Regions from separate parts of the Undibacterium sp. TC4M20W genome, predicted to be linked through region 2. Evidence: riboswitches for the same ligand, from Rfam matches in the RefSeq annotation. Region 2 holds a riboswitch; the other holds the start of a gene.
What was found. Region 2 has a riboswitch for glycine ahead of ACO0LL_RS14245 (hypothetical protein). Riboswitches for the same ligand answer to the same signal wherever they lie in the genome.

Region 1: linked by a shared signal. The riboswitch ahead of gcvT (glycine cleavage system aminomethyltransferase GcvT) and the one ahead of ACO0LL_RS14245 (hypothetical protein) in region 2 are both predicted to bind glycine.

What each region holds. Positions count from the first base shown of each region.
Region 1 covers NZ_JBMPPI010000005.1:254,359-261,215, reverse strand. The annotation lists gene ACO0LL_RS09280 (penicillin acylase family protein) at 1-395, shown strand, start outside; gene ACO0LL_RS09275 (hypothetical protein) at 458-730, shown strand; gene ACO0LL_RS09270 (pectate lyase family protein) at 824-2,194, opposite strand; glycine riboswitch at 2,643-2,731, shown strand; glycine riboswitch at 2,743-2,881, shown strand; gene gcvT (glycine cleavage system aminomethyltransferase GcvT) at 2,962-4,092, shown strand; gene gcvH (glycine cleavage system protein GcvH) at 4,186-4,563, shown strand; gene gcvP (aminomethyl-transferring glycine dehydrogenase) at 4,683-6,857, shown strand, end outside.
Region 2 covers NZ_JBMPPI010000010.1:53,586-60,442, reverse strand. The annotation lists gene dacB (D-alanyl-D-alanine carboxypeptidase/D-alanyl-D-alanine endopeptidase) at 1-1,240, shown strand, start outside; gene ACO0LL_RS14250 (hypothetical protein) at 1,263-2,144, opposite strand; glycine riboswitch at 2,417-2,513, shown strand; gene ACO0LL_RS14245 (hypothetical protein) at 2,678-2,929, shown strand; gene ACO0LL_RS14240 (hypothetical protein) at 3,130-3,879, shown strand; gene ACO0LL_RS14235 (C39 family peptidase) at 3,924-4,511, shown strand; gene ACO0LL_RS14230 (hypothetical protein) at 4,749-5,135, shown strand; gene ACO0LL_RS14225 (YkgJ family cysteine cluster protein) at 5,162-5,437, shown strand; gene ACO0LL_RS14220 (ornithine carbamoyltransferase) at 5,449-6,255, shown strand; gene ACO0LL_RS14215 (methyl-accepting chemotaxis protein) at 6,554-6,857, shown strand, end outside.

The sequences.
Region 1 (6,857 bases), on a different contig from region 2:
CTTTTGGCGCAGATAGCAAGCAATGGACCTGGGCCAAGGCACACACCCTGACACACAAACATCCGCTTTCTCAACAAAAACCGCTGGACAAAATATTCAACATCGGCCCGTTTGAAGTTGCTGGCGGGCGTGAAGTGCCGAATAACCTGGCGGCAGCAATAGGCCCTGCACCATGGGATGTGGTATATGGCCCATCTACACGGCGCCTGATCGATTTTGCCGATGCCTCAAAAGCTTTAGGTATCAACCCGGTAGGGCAGAGCGGGGTGTTGTTTGATGTGCATTACAATGATCAGGCCAAAGGCTTTGCGGCTGGGACTTATGTGCCGCAGTATTTGAGTGAGAAGGATGTTGCTGCTCACGCTACTAGTACGCTGACATTAAGAGCGAAATAATGAAGGAAATCAAAAACCTCAACAATACTATTTGAAATCTTTTTTGACGGGTTTTTAAAATAATGAGTAATAGTATTTTTGCCTGTCTTGACTGTAAGAAGTTGCAGCGCAAGGATCAAAATATCCCGGCCTTTTTTTGCCCGCATTGTGGCAAGGAGAGCATTCGTGTGCACTGGAAGCTGCGTGTGCCTTCTCCCAGGAAAATCAAGAAATGGAATTCATTCTGGAGTCGCTATCTTTCAGAACTGAGGCAGTTGAAAGAATTTTATACTGGGCGAGGTGCGGCTACGCTTTATCTTCCTTTACTCAATCAGGAGCATCGTCGTCATGATTAGGCAAAAACTGGACGGCATGATTGCCGCCCAGTAGGTGCTCACTCAATCAGACTTAATCAGACTCAATCAGACTCAATCAAGATATAGTCAGATTCATTTACAACTCAGTTTTGCCAGAGAAGTGCCAGCACCCGCGAACGCAGGCAGTTTTTGCTTGAGGCAGGCAGGTGCATCTGGTGTATAGCTATACGGTATGCCAACTGGTAAATGCGATGTCGTTACCCAGTCTGTGGCATCACGACTGGGCTTGGAGTCACTCGCTACCCAATTGATGCCATAAGTGTTGAAGTCGGCAGGCGTCTTGATATTATTGTTGCGCAATTCCCAATAACCAAGCACATCACTGTCGCGTGAGGTGACGGGGTTTTGTGAGTTTTCGAAGTAATTGCTTTCGATCAGTGAATAGCCCTGCATGCGCACATTGATGCCCGAGGTTTTGATATCGCTATACAGATTATTATAAATATGGGTATAACCACCACGCTGCAGCGGCAGGCGTGAGCCTACGTTTTTATAATAATTGTGATGGAAAGTGATGTAGCGGTCACTTGCATCGCTGTCGCTGGAACCGATCAGGCCTACTTTGTGATGATCATGGATGTAGTTATAAGAGTAGGTGATGTGATGCGCACCTGCCTTGTTATCCACCAGGCCATCAAACTCCAGGTCACCCGCGCCAGGGCATTCGGCAAGTGAGCTGAACAGGGTGTTGTGGTCTATCCAGACATAGCCAGGGAATTTGCCGCTCTGGCCTTCAATGCCTATGGCATCGATAGAACCAGGCAGCAGGCCTATGGTCATATTGCGGATGATCACATTGCTTGCGCCACCCTTAACGGCGATGCCAAAATTAGCTGCCGAGCCATTGCTGCCTTCTATCGTGACATTGCCTTTATTCTTGATTTCGACTATCGCGCCTTTGGCTTTTTTCCATTGAGTGCAGGCGTCAGGAATAGTACGGAAATCAAAAGTACCGTTATAGCGTATCACCAGGCCACCAGTGCCATTGTACGCATCCAGCGTTGCCTGCATTTGTGCCGCAGTAGTGACTGTTACTGCTGTAACTGTGCCACCACCAGTGACCAGCCCGGCAAAGCCGCCGCTGTGTCCGGCTGGCGCGGTTCCTGAGCCCGTGCCTGAACCTGAGCCATCATTTGAGCCACTGCCGCCGCCAGTATCTGGCGTGCCAGCTGGGCCAACGGCACATTTTTCTTTGGTGTCGGCAGTTGCTGCCACGCCAAAGGTGGCAGCTGTACAACTGACATTGCCCGACAGGGATTTGATGACCCATTTATCTTTCAATCCAAATGATACCTGCAGTGCTTTGTCGCCTACTTTGCAGGTGCCGCCTTCATCGGCGCATTTAGAAAAGCCCGAGGGCCAGTCTGCTGCAAAAACATTCCCTGCACTGCCAGATGCCGCAATGATGGCAAAGGCGATCAATTTCAATTTCTTGTTATTCATTTTCCCTCCGGGTTTTTGTTTCGCTGGTTAAAAAAAATCGCTTACCAAAACATCTGCGCAACTGATCTCTTTTGAACCAAGAAATCTGGGTTGGCTTTCAATTTGGTGAAGCGAATATTTGCACTATAGAAATAAAATGCGAGGCTAGAGTAACAAGGGATGCTGATCATTCTCGTGATTGTTTCCTCTCCAAACAATAGTTACAAATTAATACAGAGATGAACGTCAAAACGGATAGTGGTCTGGTTGAATGCGGTTTTGTTTGTCAGACTTTCATAGTAAGTTTCGTGTAAGTTTTACGTAATTTTTATAAGTGGTTTTATGGCTCGCAAACTTGCTATATTTGTCGCCACTTGTCGTTTTAATCATTTTTTAACTATTCCATAGGCTTTTATGTAAATATTTCCACGCTCAACTATCCAAGCCCTTGCAAGCCTTATATAATCGCGCTACTTGATCGGGAGAGCGTGACGAAAGTTACCGCCGAAGGGGCTAATACCCAAAAAACTCTCAGGCACAAAGGACCGATCAACGGGGTAGTTAAAAGTTGCCCCAACTCTGGAGAGCGGTAGCGGCAGATACGTTTATTTTCATGAATATTCGCCGGACTACCCACCGAAGGTGCGCGCGGGCAGCAAACATACATGGCTCCCGTAATCTCTCAGGTACCAGGACAGAGGGGTATGCGATTTCAGCGCATGCGGCGTTTATTCGTCGGCGTGCGTTTGTTCGTCCCTTCAATCTGGCAATCTGGTAATGAGGCACTCATGACGCAAGCAGCGACATCACTCAAGGCAACTCCCCTCAATGCAGCCCATCGTGCGGCTGGTGCAAAAATGGTTGATTTTGGCGGCTGGGACATGCCCGTCAACTATGGTTCCCAAATCGAAGAACATCATGCAGTGCGCACTGATTGCGGCATGTTTGATGTATCCCATATGTGTGTCGTTGATCTGCAGGGCGAGAATGTACGCAGTTTCCTGCGTGGCCTGGTGGCGAATAATGTTGATAAATTGCAGGTCGCGGGCAAGGCCCTGTATTCCTGCATGCTGAAACCTGAGGGCACGGTCATCGACGACCTCATCATTTATTTCTTCAGCGAACACTGGTTCCGCCTGGTCGTCAATGCCGGCACGGCAGAAAAAGACATTGCCTGGATGAATGCCCGCAATGCAGAAACCAACAGCGGCCTGACCATTACCCAGCGCCGTGATGGTGCTAACGCTTTTGCCCTGGTGGCAGTGCAGGGACCTAACGCCCGTGCCAAGGCATGGGAAGTCTTGCCAGAAGCCAAGGCAGCCAGTGCAGAAATCAAACCTTTTAACGCAGTCATCGTCGCTGATACTTCCTTTGGTGAAGTCATGGTGGCACGCACTGGTTATACCGGCGAAGATGGTTTTGAAATTGCAGTGTCTGCCGATCGCGTCACTGATTTCTGGAATGCCCTGGTCGCTGCCGGTGTCAAACCTGCTGGCCTCGGTGCGCGTGATACTCTGCGTCTGGAAGCTGGCATGAATCTGTATGGCCAGGACATGGACGAAACAGTCAACCCGCTCGATGCTGGTCTGGCCTGGACCATAGACCTGGTCAGTGAACGTGATTTCGTCGGCAAGCAAGCGCTGCAAACACAAGGACAGAACACCCAGTTCCTGGGCCTGATCCTTCGTGAAAAAGGCGGCATCCTGCGCGCCCATCAAAAAGTCGTCTGCGCGCAAGGTGAGGGCGAAATCACCAGTGGTACTTTCAGCCCCACCATGGAACAGGCAATTGCGCTGGCACGTTTGCCTATGGGCGCGTCGATAGGCGATACTGTGCATGTTGTTATCCGTGACAAGCAATTGGCAGCATCTGTTGTCAAACTGCCTTTTGTCCGTAATGGCAAAATCCTGGCCGTATAATTTGATCTGCAGTCGGTACGGCGTAACAGTACTGACTACTATTGATTAGCCACTCATTATTATTTAAAACAATTTATTTAACTGGAGCCCATCATGAACGTACCAGCAGACCTGAAATACACGACATCCCACGAATGGGTACGCACAGAAGCAGACGGCACGATCACTGTCGGCATTACTGAATTCGCTCAGGATGCATTGGGCGATATCGTTTTCGTTGATCTGCCTAAAGTTGGCACAGCACTCGAAGCTGGCAAGGATTGCGCAGTGGTTGAATCCGTCAAGGCAGCTGGCGACATCTATGCACCAGTGACTGGCGAAGTTGTGGCCATCAATGAAGAACTGGCCGATGCGCCAGAATCCATCAATGCTGATGCATTTGCTGCATGGCTGTTCAAACTGAAACCAGCCAATATTGCTGATGTTGATGCCTTGATGAATGCTGAAGCTTACGCCAAGAACATCGCTTGATTATGTAGTTGAAAGAGGTGGCCCTGTGGCTGCCTCTTTTAATATGGATTTGCCTGTTGCGGTTTACTCCGCATAGCTACACCTGATATTCCACGTTACTCTTCTGTACCCCATATACCATGACCCGTCCTTCACTGACCCAACTGGAAGCGCATGACGCTTTCATCGCTCGCCATATCGGCCCTTCTGAAGCAGAACAAGCCGCCATGCTGAAAACCCTGGGCTATGCTGACCGCACAGCCCTGATAGATGCCATCGTCCCGGCCAATATCCGCCGTCACGATGTGCTGCCACTGGCGCAATTCACAGAAGCCAAGTCCGAACAGGAAGCACTGGCTACATTGAAGGCACTGGCGTCAAAAAACCGTGTACTGAAGTCCTTGATCGGTCAGGGTTATTACAATACGCATACGCCTGGCGTGATCCTGCGCAATATTTTTGAAAACCCTGCCTGGTATACCGCTTACACACCATATCAGCCAGAGATTTCCCAGGGCCGTCTGGAAGCCATCCTGAACTTCCAGCAAGTCATCACTGACCTGACTGGCATGGACATCGCCAATGCCTCCATGCTGGATGAAGGCACGGCTGCGGCTGAAGCCATGACGTTGATACAGCGCGTAGGCAAATCCAAATCCAATGTGTTTTATGTCGCTGCCGATGTTTTGCCACAAACCCGCGAAATCATAGAAACCCGCGCCAAGCCGCTGGGCATAGAAGTACGCACATGCGCTGGCAATGAAGCGCTGGACAATGATTGCTTTGGCGTCCTGTTGCAATACCCTGGTGTTGATGGTTCCATCGTGGATTACCGCGAATACGCGGCAGCCTTGCATGCCAAGGGCGCTATGGTCATCGCTGCTGCTGATCTGCTGGCACTGACACTGATCGCTTCACCAGGCGAGTGGGGCGCCGACGTTGTCGTTGGTAACAGCCAGCGCTTTGGCGTACCACTGGGCTTTGGTGGCCCGCACGCGGGTTACATGGGTACGCGCGATGCATTCAAACGCAGCATGCCTGGCCGTCTGGTTGGCGTGACGGTTGATGCACAAGGCAACAAGGCTTATCGCCTGGCCCTGCAAACACGCGAGCAACATATCCGCCGCGAAAAAGCCACATCGAATATCTGTACCGCACAAGTATTGCTGGCAGTGATTGCCTCCATGTATGCTGTTTATCACGGCCCTGCAGGCTTGCGCCAGATCGCCTTGCGCGTACACCGTCTGACGGGTGTTCTGGCTGGCGGCCTGAAACAACAAGGCCTGGCTATCGCCAACACGACTTACTTTGACACGTTGACAGTCAATGTCGCCAATGCGGCTGCCTATCACCAGGCCGCCGAGGCTGCTGGCTACAACCTGCGCCAGATCAGCGCAACGCAAGTTGGCGTGTCTCTGGATGAAACAGTCACACGTGCTGATGTTGAAGCGCTGTGGGCGATTTTTGCCAAGGCCAGCGGCGTAGCTACAGCACCAGATTTTGCAGCGATAGAAGCTGGCGTCAATGATGCTTACCCGGCAGCGCTGACACGTGGCACGACTTACCTGACACACCCAACTTTCAATCGCTATCACGCAGAACATGAAATGCTGCGTTACCTGCGCAGCCTGGCTGACAAGGACCTGGCGCTGGACCGCACCATGATACCCCTGGGTTCATGCACAATGAAACTCAATGCCACCAGCGAAATGATACCCGTGACATGGCCAGAATTCTCCAGCATCCATCCGTTCGCGCCAAATGACCAGACCATCGGTTACCGCGAAATGATCGACCAGCTGGAAGCCATGCTGTGCGCTGCAACTGGCTATGACGCTGTATCCCTGCAACCAAATGCCGGTTCACAAGGTGAATACGCAGGCTTGCTGGTGATCCAGGCTTACCATGCTTCGCGTGGTGAAGCACACCGCAATATCTGCCTGATTCCATCTTCTGCTCACGGCACCAATCCAGCATCTGCCAGCATGGTAGGTATGGACGTGGTCGTGGTGGCCTGCGATGACAAGGGCAACGTTGACCTCGCTGACCTGCAAGCCAAGGCAGAAAAACACAGTGCCAACCTGGCAGCAGCGATGGTGACTTATCCATCCACGCATGGTGTGTTTGAAGAGGGTATACAGCAATTGTGCGAAATCGTGCATAGCCATGGTGGCCAAGTCTATGTCGACGGTGCCAACATGAATGCGCTGGTTGGTGTAGCAGCACCAGGCAAGTTCGGTGGCGATGTCAGCCATCTGAACCTGCACAAGACTTTCTGTATCCCTCACGGTGGTGGCGGCCCAGGTGTAGGCCCG
Region 2 (6,857 bases):
GACACAGATACTCGCTGATAATAAGAGCAACAAGAAAGATATCTACACTGGCAACTTGTACATACGCGGTGGTGGTGAACCCAGCCTGACGATAGAAAAACTGGGCAGCATGTTGCGTAGCCTGCGCAATCAGGGCTTGCGCCGCCTGCGTGGAGATATTATTCTTGACCGCAGTTATTTCCAGCCTGAGCGGCCAGACATAGGTGCAGCGCAATTCGATGAGTTCCCCGATGCTTATTACAATGTCATACCTGATGCACTGCTGGTCAACAGCAACCTCAGCAGCATCTCCCTGGAATCAACGACTGACAAGATAGAGGCACGCCTGAACACCCCGCTGGACAAGGTCAAACTTGTCAATCACCTGCACTTCAATGAACTGTCCTGCTCTGCCTGGGAGACTGAATGGCAGCCACCTGTGATAGACACTGTCAATAATATGGCGGATGATCCAGAGGTAGATAATCCAAACGCGCCAGCCAGTAAAAAGCCGCTACGTCAGACCACCAAAGCGGGCCTGGAGATCACACTCAGTGGCGGCTTCCCCAAGCGCTGCAAGATCACGAACAATATCAACATACTTGACCGTAACCAGTATCTCGCGCATCTGATACGCGCGCTGTGGCAGGAAATGGGTGGTACCTGGCAGGGTGAAGTGCGCGATGGCAAAACACCCGCCTCAGCCACCGTGCTGGCAGAGCGCCAGTCAGAGCCCCTGGCAGACATCCTGCGCATCATCAACAAGCAGTCTGACAATGTCATGGCGCGTATGCTGTACCTGACTCTGGGCGCAGAATCCGCCAACAAGCAGGGCATGACCAACCTGCAGGCAGCAGACGCACGTATCAGGCAATGGTTGTTCAGGCAGGGTATCAATGATGCCGGGCTGGTGCTGGAAAATGGTTCCGGCCTTTCACGAATTGAACGTATCAGCCCACAACAAATGGCTGGTTTATTGCAGGCGGCTGCTCGCAGCAACTGGTATGCCGAATTTGCCAGCAGCCTGCCGGTTGCCTCCATGGATGGCACCATGCGCCGTCGCCTCAAAGGTGGGCCAGCAGAATTGCGCGCGCGCATCAAGACCGGTACCTTGAAAGATGTGGTGGCGATTGCAGGTTATGTCAGGGATATCAATGACCAGCAATGGATAGTAGCGGCGATGATCAATCATGATGAAGCCGTCAAGGCGAAGGCTGCGTTGGATGAATTGATTACATGGGTGGCAGCAGGTCGCCCTTAAATTTCACTGAGATTCACTGCGCTTATTTGGCTTTGACCGGCTTGTCATTTGCCACGACATACTTCTGCGTATCGGCATCAAACACCAGCTTCTTCTTGCCCTTTTGTGCGGTGATGACGAAGTCATAGGTGTTGGTGCGCTCGCCCGCACTGTCGGTCATCCGGCTGATCTGGCGGTACCCGTAAGTTTTACCTGCAAATTCGACGATGAGCGGGCCGGGTGTGGCAATGCCGGGGGCTAGTTCCCACTTCGCAAGATAGTCATAGCAATGTGATGGGTCTTGTTCATTTTCATGCAGGTGCAGGCGTGGGTGCTTGCCCTTGCCGGGGCGCATCATGCTTTCACATTCAGGGCCACTCTCTACATGCTTGACCAGATCGACATCCTGGTCTTTATCAAACAATGGGGTGATCTTGTCTGCTTCTATGCGCAACAAACGCAGCCACACATGCACTTCGTTTTTCTCTACATGACTATGTTCTATTGCCATGGCAAAGTCACCGGGGAATAATTCCACCACACTGGTCTTGCTGATGCGACCGTTGGCAGCCAGCCATTCAACCACGTCCTGACGGTTGGTCAGTGACCAGGCTTCGCCACGGCGTTTGAACCAGTAGGCGGAAATCAGGTTGGGCAAACCCGATGCCAGAGGCTCACCCTTGACCAGCAGGACAGCCGTATCTGCATCAAGCTTTTGCACGTGCAGGGCATGCATGCGCAATGCCAGTTGGGTCGTCGTGGGAATAGACGCCGGCAATTCGGCCTTTAACTGCGGTGTCCTGATGATGTCTTTGTCGTCATTGATGTCCCAGCCCTTGAAGACCAGGCGCATGAGATCACGCTGCTCCAGCGTTTGCACTGACTCATTACGGGCGCACGCTCCCAGCATGCACAGACTGGCCATGAGTGAGTAAGGGACAATAATTTGAATCAGATACCGGGACAATTGCACTGTGGAAATTTTTCTTGAAGGAGCAATACAGATTTTAACTGATCACTGCCGCCAGCGTAGTGCTGTCATGAACAGAGATTTTTTTGCGTGCTAAACACCGCCTTTTTTGAATTGCGCAACATCAGAAAATAAATACTTGAATTTCATAAAAACAATTTGCAAAAGAGTAAGGTGTGCACTATGCTCATTTCTACAACTTGTACAACAGGTTGAGCACAACACTCAAAACAATATCGGGAGAGACTGTCAAAGAAAGATAGTGACAGCGCCGAAGGAGCAACCACCCCGGAAACTCTCAGGCAAAAGGACCGTTATTGTTGTCAAACTCTGAAGAGCGGCTGGATTGCGTCACCCAGCACACCGAAGGAGCAAGCATTGCAGCCTTACCAATGGCCGCAGGCGAAATCTCTCAGGTCCAGGACAGAGGGGGTATCCGTTGCGTAACTGCGCACGGAAATCCCTTTGACGTCTGGAGTCTGCTTACCATGAAATTCATCCATTTGAACGGTGACACTGTCACCGCGATGGCGGCCGCCTGCGCGCTGTCCATCTATAAAACCGGGTTTTACACTGATTGCAAAACCGAGTTCAAAAACATGAGCGACACTCAGCAAGCCGCCAGCCTTGACGGCCCTTGCTACAAAGATGATCTCAGTATCATCACAATCACCTCAATCACCACAGGCCTTTTGCACTCTCACGATATACGACCGCAGTGTAGTCATATTCATTGTTGACGCTGACCAGCGCAATTTCTTTTTCATAAAAATTCTGGTTATAGAGTTCTGAGCTGCTCTATAAGCGGATCCCCTATTCCCGTTTGCGCGGGAATGTTGTCCGGCATGTCAACCATGCCATGTTTCAAGCTGCCCAGTCCGCTTGAATGGGCGAGCTATTGTCTTAACCAAGTCACAAACCAACCAAGGAGTAAATCATCATGCATTTTCACCCTGTTTCAAGATTCAAAAAGTCCACTCTGGCTGCTTTGATTGTCAGCATCAGTTGCGCTGTCGCCAGCCCTGCATTATTGGCACAAAATCTGGCCAGCGATATTGGCGGGACAACTGATCAGGCACGTCTGGTCAGCGCTGCCGCACAACGCGATTTTGCCGAGTTTGTGCAATTCAATGTACAGCGTCGCGGCGGCACCCTGCCGTCTGAATTCCCGCTTGAAGTCAATGATGTGCAAGACCTCAAGGATGCGAAGATAGGCTATGGCTTTCCAGTCTATAGCCTGCCGCCGCAAGACGTCATGACAGGCCGTGGTGATTTGCGCAGCATGGCAAAAGCGACTGGCGAATGGCGCTTTGTGATCACCCTCAACGACACGCCAATAGGCCTGGCAACCCTGCGGCAAAACAACGGGCGCTGGGGTGTGACTTCATATGGTGGCGCAGTACTGGCCAAGGATGTCGATGCGGCGATTGCAGTGCATGGCAACAGCACACGTTCCAACCTGCGCTTCATCCGAGTATATCAGGCCATGTCAGATTTTCTGGAAGTAGTCTCGCCTACCGATGCCCGTGCCCGCTTTGCACCCTTGCAAGCCGCCCGCCAGAATTTGCTGCTGCAACAGCGCAGCGAAAAACTCGGCACACAATCTGCCAACAATGGTTTGCTGGAGCAAAGCGACATCCTTGAGCCTTTGCGCATCAGCGTCAAGCGCAATATTGACAGCTTTCGCTAAGCCAGAATCCAACTGAATATACCTACAATAAATACGGAGATATCATGAAAAAAAATATGTTAAAGCTCATATTCGTCTTGGGAGCAATGCTGGGCATACCCAGCGCTTACGCGCAATACCGTGCATTGAATGTACCGCTGGTCACGCAAGAACACAGCCAGTGGTGCTGGGCAGGCAGCAGCAAGGCCTTGCTGAGTTTTTATAATCAAAATCCCAGCCAGTGCCAGATCGTGAACTGGGCTTATGGCCTGAATTACGCCTGCGGCAATACCAACTTTAACTGGAACAGCAACGCCAACCAGCCCAACTCCATGTATGGCAGTGGCGGCAGCGTGCAAAACATCCTGGCGCATTGGGGTGTGCCAAATACTGCCTATAACTATGCATCGTCATGGAACACGGTAGTCAACGACATCAATGCCAACCGCCCTTTCGTGATCCGCTATGGCTGGACCAATGGCGGCGGCCATATCATGGTTGGTACCGGCTATGAGGTGTATAACGGCACCAACTATATCTACATCATGAACCCATGGCCAGGCGAAGGCAAAACCTACCGGACTTATGGCTCTGCCGTGTCCGACTATGATCATCAATGGACGCATACGCAGCGCGTGAATATCAGTGGGTGATGTTTAAATACTGGTTTAAAACACTGATTTGAAATACTGATGCAGTAAATTGACTGGGGGTGCAGGGAACACCACCTCCAGTCCAGAACTCAACACGGTTCAAGGCAAACCACAGGAACATATTTTGACTGTGATTCAGATAACAACATATACTGGAACATAATCAGCGCCTCAATTACCGACTATTGACATCGCCTGTCAATTCCAAATCAGGCAATTTTTAAACACCAAATCGATATGAGTATCAAAGCTTTGGTCGAATCTTCGACCACACAAGAAGATAAGCCAACAGCAGACGAAATACTTTTACATTGCAGTAAAGCAAGAATCAGTCATGAATTGTTTTTTAATCAGTTTTCTCTCGAGGTAGCCCGGGGATTTCATGAGCAGCGCTATGCTTATGAAGACTGCGATGCCGTGATGAATCATCTGTTCAACATCATGACAACTGCGCCTTTTTTCGATACTGAAATCAATACCCCAGAGCCTGCATTTTCTATTTTTCTTGCTTTCGATTCAGGTGAATACCATCATCCGCATGACCTTCCTCATGAAAGTCCAATAGAAAAACACACCAGACCGCGTGTGGCAGAAATACTGAAATTACATACTTATCGCGAGTAACTGCCCGCATACTTTACAATGCGCGCATGAGTACTTCTTTTTCCTGCCGCCCCCATTGCGCCGCCTGCTGTATCGCGCCATCCATCACCAGCCCTATACCTGGCATGCCGGACGGCAAACCCGCGGGCGTGCCCTGCATACAACTGGATGAAAATTGGGGATGCAAAATTTTTGGTCTGGCCAGCCGCCCTGCAGTTTGCTCAGGCTTGCGGGCTTCGGTGGAAATGTGTGGGGACAGACGTGAACAAGCCATGTTTTTTCTGACACAGCTTGAACTTGCAACTGCTCCGTCCATTTCATAAAACAAAGAAGTATGAGCATCATTCACATATCTGACTTAACTGCTAAAGAGATTGCCAGCATCTGGGAGCTGGCAGAACGCCAGGACATGCATATCCAGGGGCGGGTTGCATGGTCGTTTGAGGGCAATGGCATACGCACCCGCACCAGCTTCATACAGGCTTTCCAGGAACTGGGCCTGCGCTTTGTTGAATTGCCCAATGTGCTGAAGACAGCAGAGAGAACCACAGACCTGGCCGCCTATCTCGATGACTTTTACGACATCTATGTCATACGCGAACGCAATCATGAGCGCCTGGCGGACTTTGCAAACAATAGCTGCCGCCCTGTCGTCAATGCGCTGTCCAGCCAGGGTCACCCATGCGAGGTATTGACAGATGCTTATTATGTAAATCAGGCAATTGCACCGATACAGCAGGCGAGAATATGCCTGTGGGGCCCGCCTACCAATGTCATGCGGTCCTGGCATGAGTTGGCGGTGGTCATGGGCTTTCAGGTCACGCAGTTGTGTGAGGCTGCCTTTCATGAAGCAAAACCAAACGTCAGCTATGCCTCATCGATTGAATCCAGCTTTGATATCGTCATCACCGATGGCTGGCCTGAGAGCTATGCAAATGCAGACTGGTCATTAACTACCGGGCATCTTGAACAGATGGGCATGCCGCATTTGTTGCCAACGCCACCATTTTCCATAGGCAGGGAAATTGCCTTTGACCCCGTCAGTTATGCAGGCTTTACTGGCTACCGGCAAAAGAACCTGCTCCTGCCAGTACAAAAGGCCATACTGGTTTATTTGCTAAGTCATAAAAAGCCACAGTAAGCAAAATCCGGGATGCTTATTTGTAAATTTTGATCTAGACTGCACTTAACAAATGCGCTGCCATCTACATACTTGCCAATGCCCGGACATAAGATTTGGCTATGGCAGATGCAACAATTGTTATAGAAATTTGCATTAAAATTGTACAAGCTTTATACAATTAGCTTATTACTTCCAAGTATAATTGCCATATGGAAAGTCAATTTCCTGTCTTCCTGATGCAGGCCAGGCATCGCAATATGCGTTCGCATAGAGGTCTGCATTTTCCATTTGTCTTATGACAACAAATTGAAAATCTATGATCTCTCTTTTTAAACACCTCTCGGTGGGCAAGCGCTTAGGTATCGGTTTTACCCTCATACTCGCCCTGTTCTTTGTAACGACCCTGGTTGCCATCATCAAGCTAAATACCGTGGCCGCCGCGGCAGACGATTTATTGAAAGACCCGCTGGCAACCGAGCGTCTGGTCAGTGACTGGTACCGCAATATCCACACGGGCGTACGCCGCACGACAGCCATTGCGAGAAGCAGCGACCCCTCACTGGCGACCTTCTTTGCAGCAGAACAGGAAGAATCTACCCGTGTCTCTGGCTTGCTGCAAA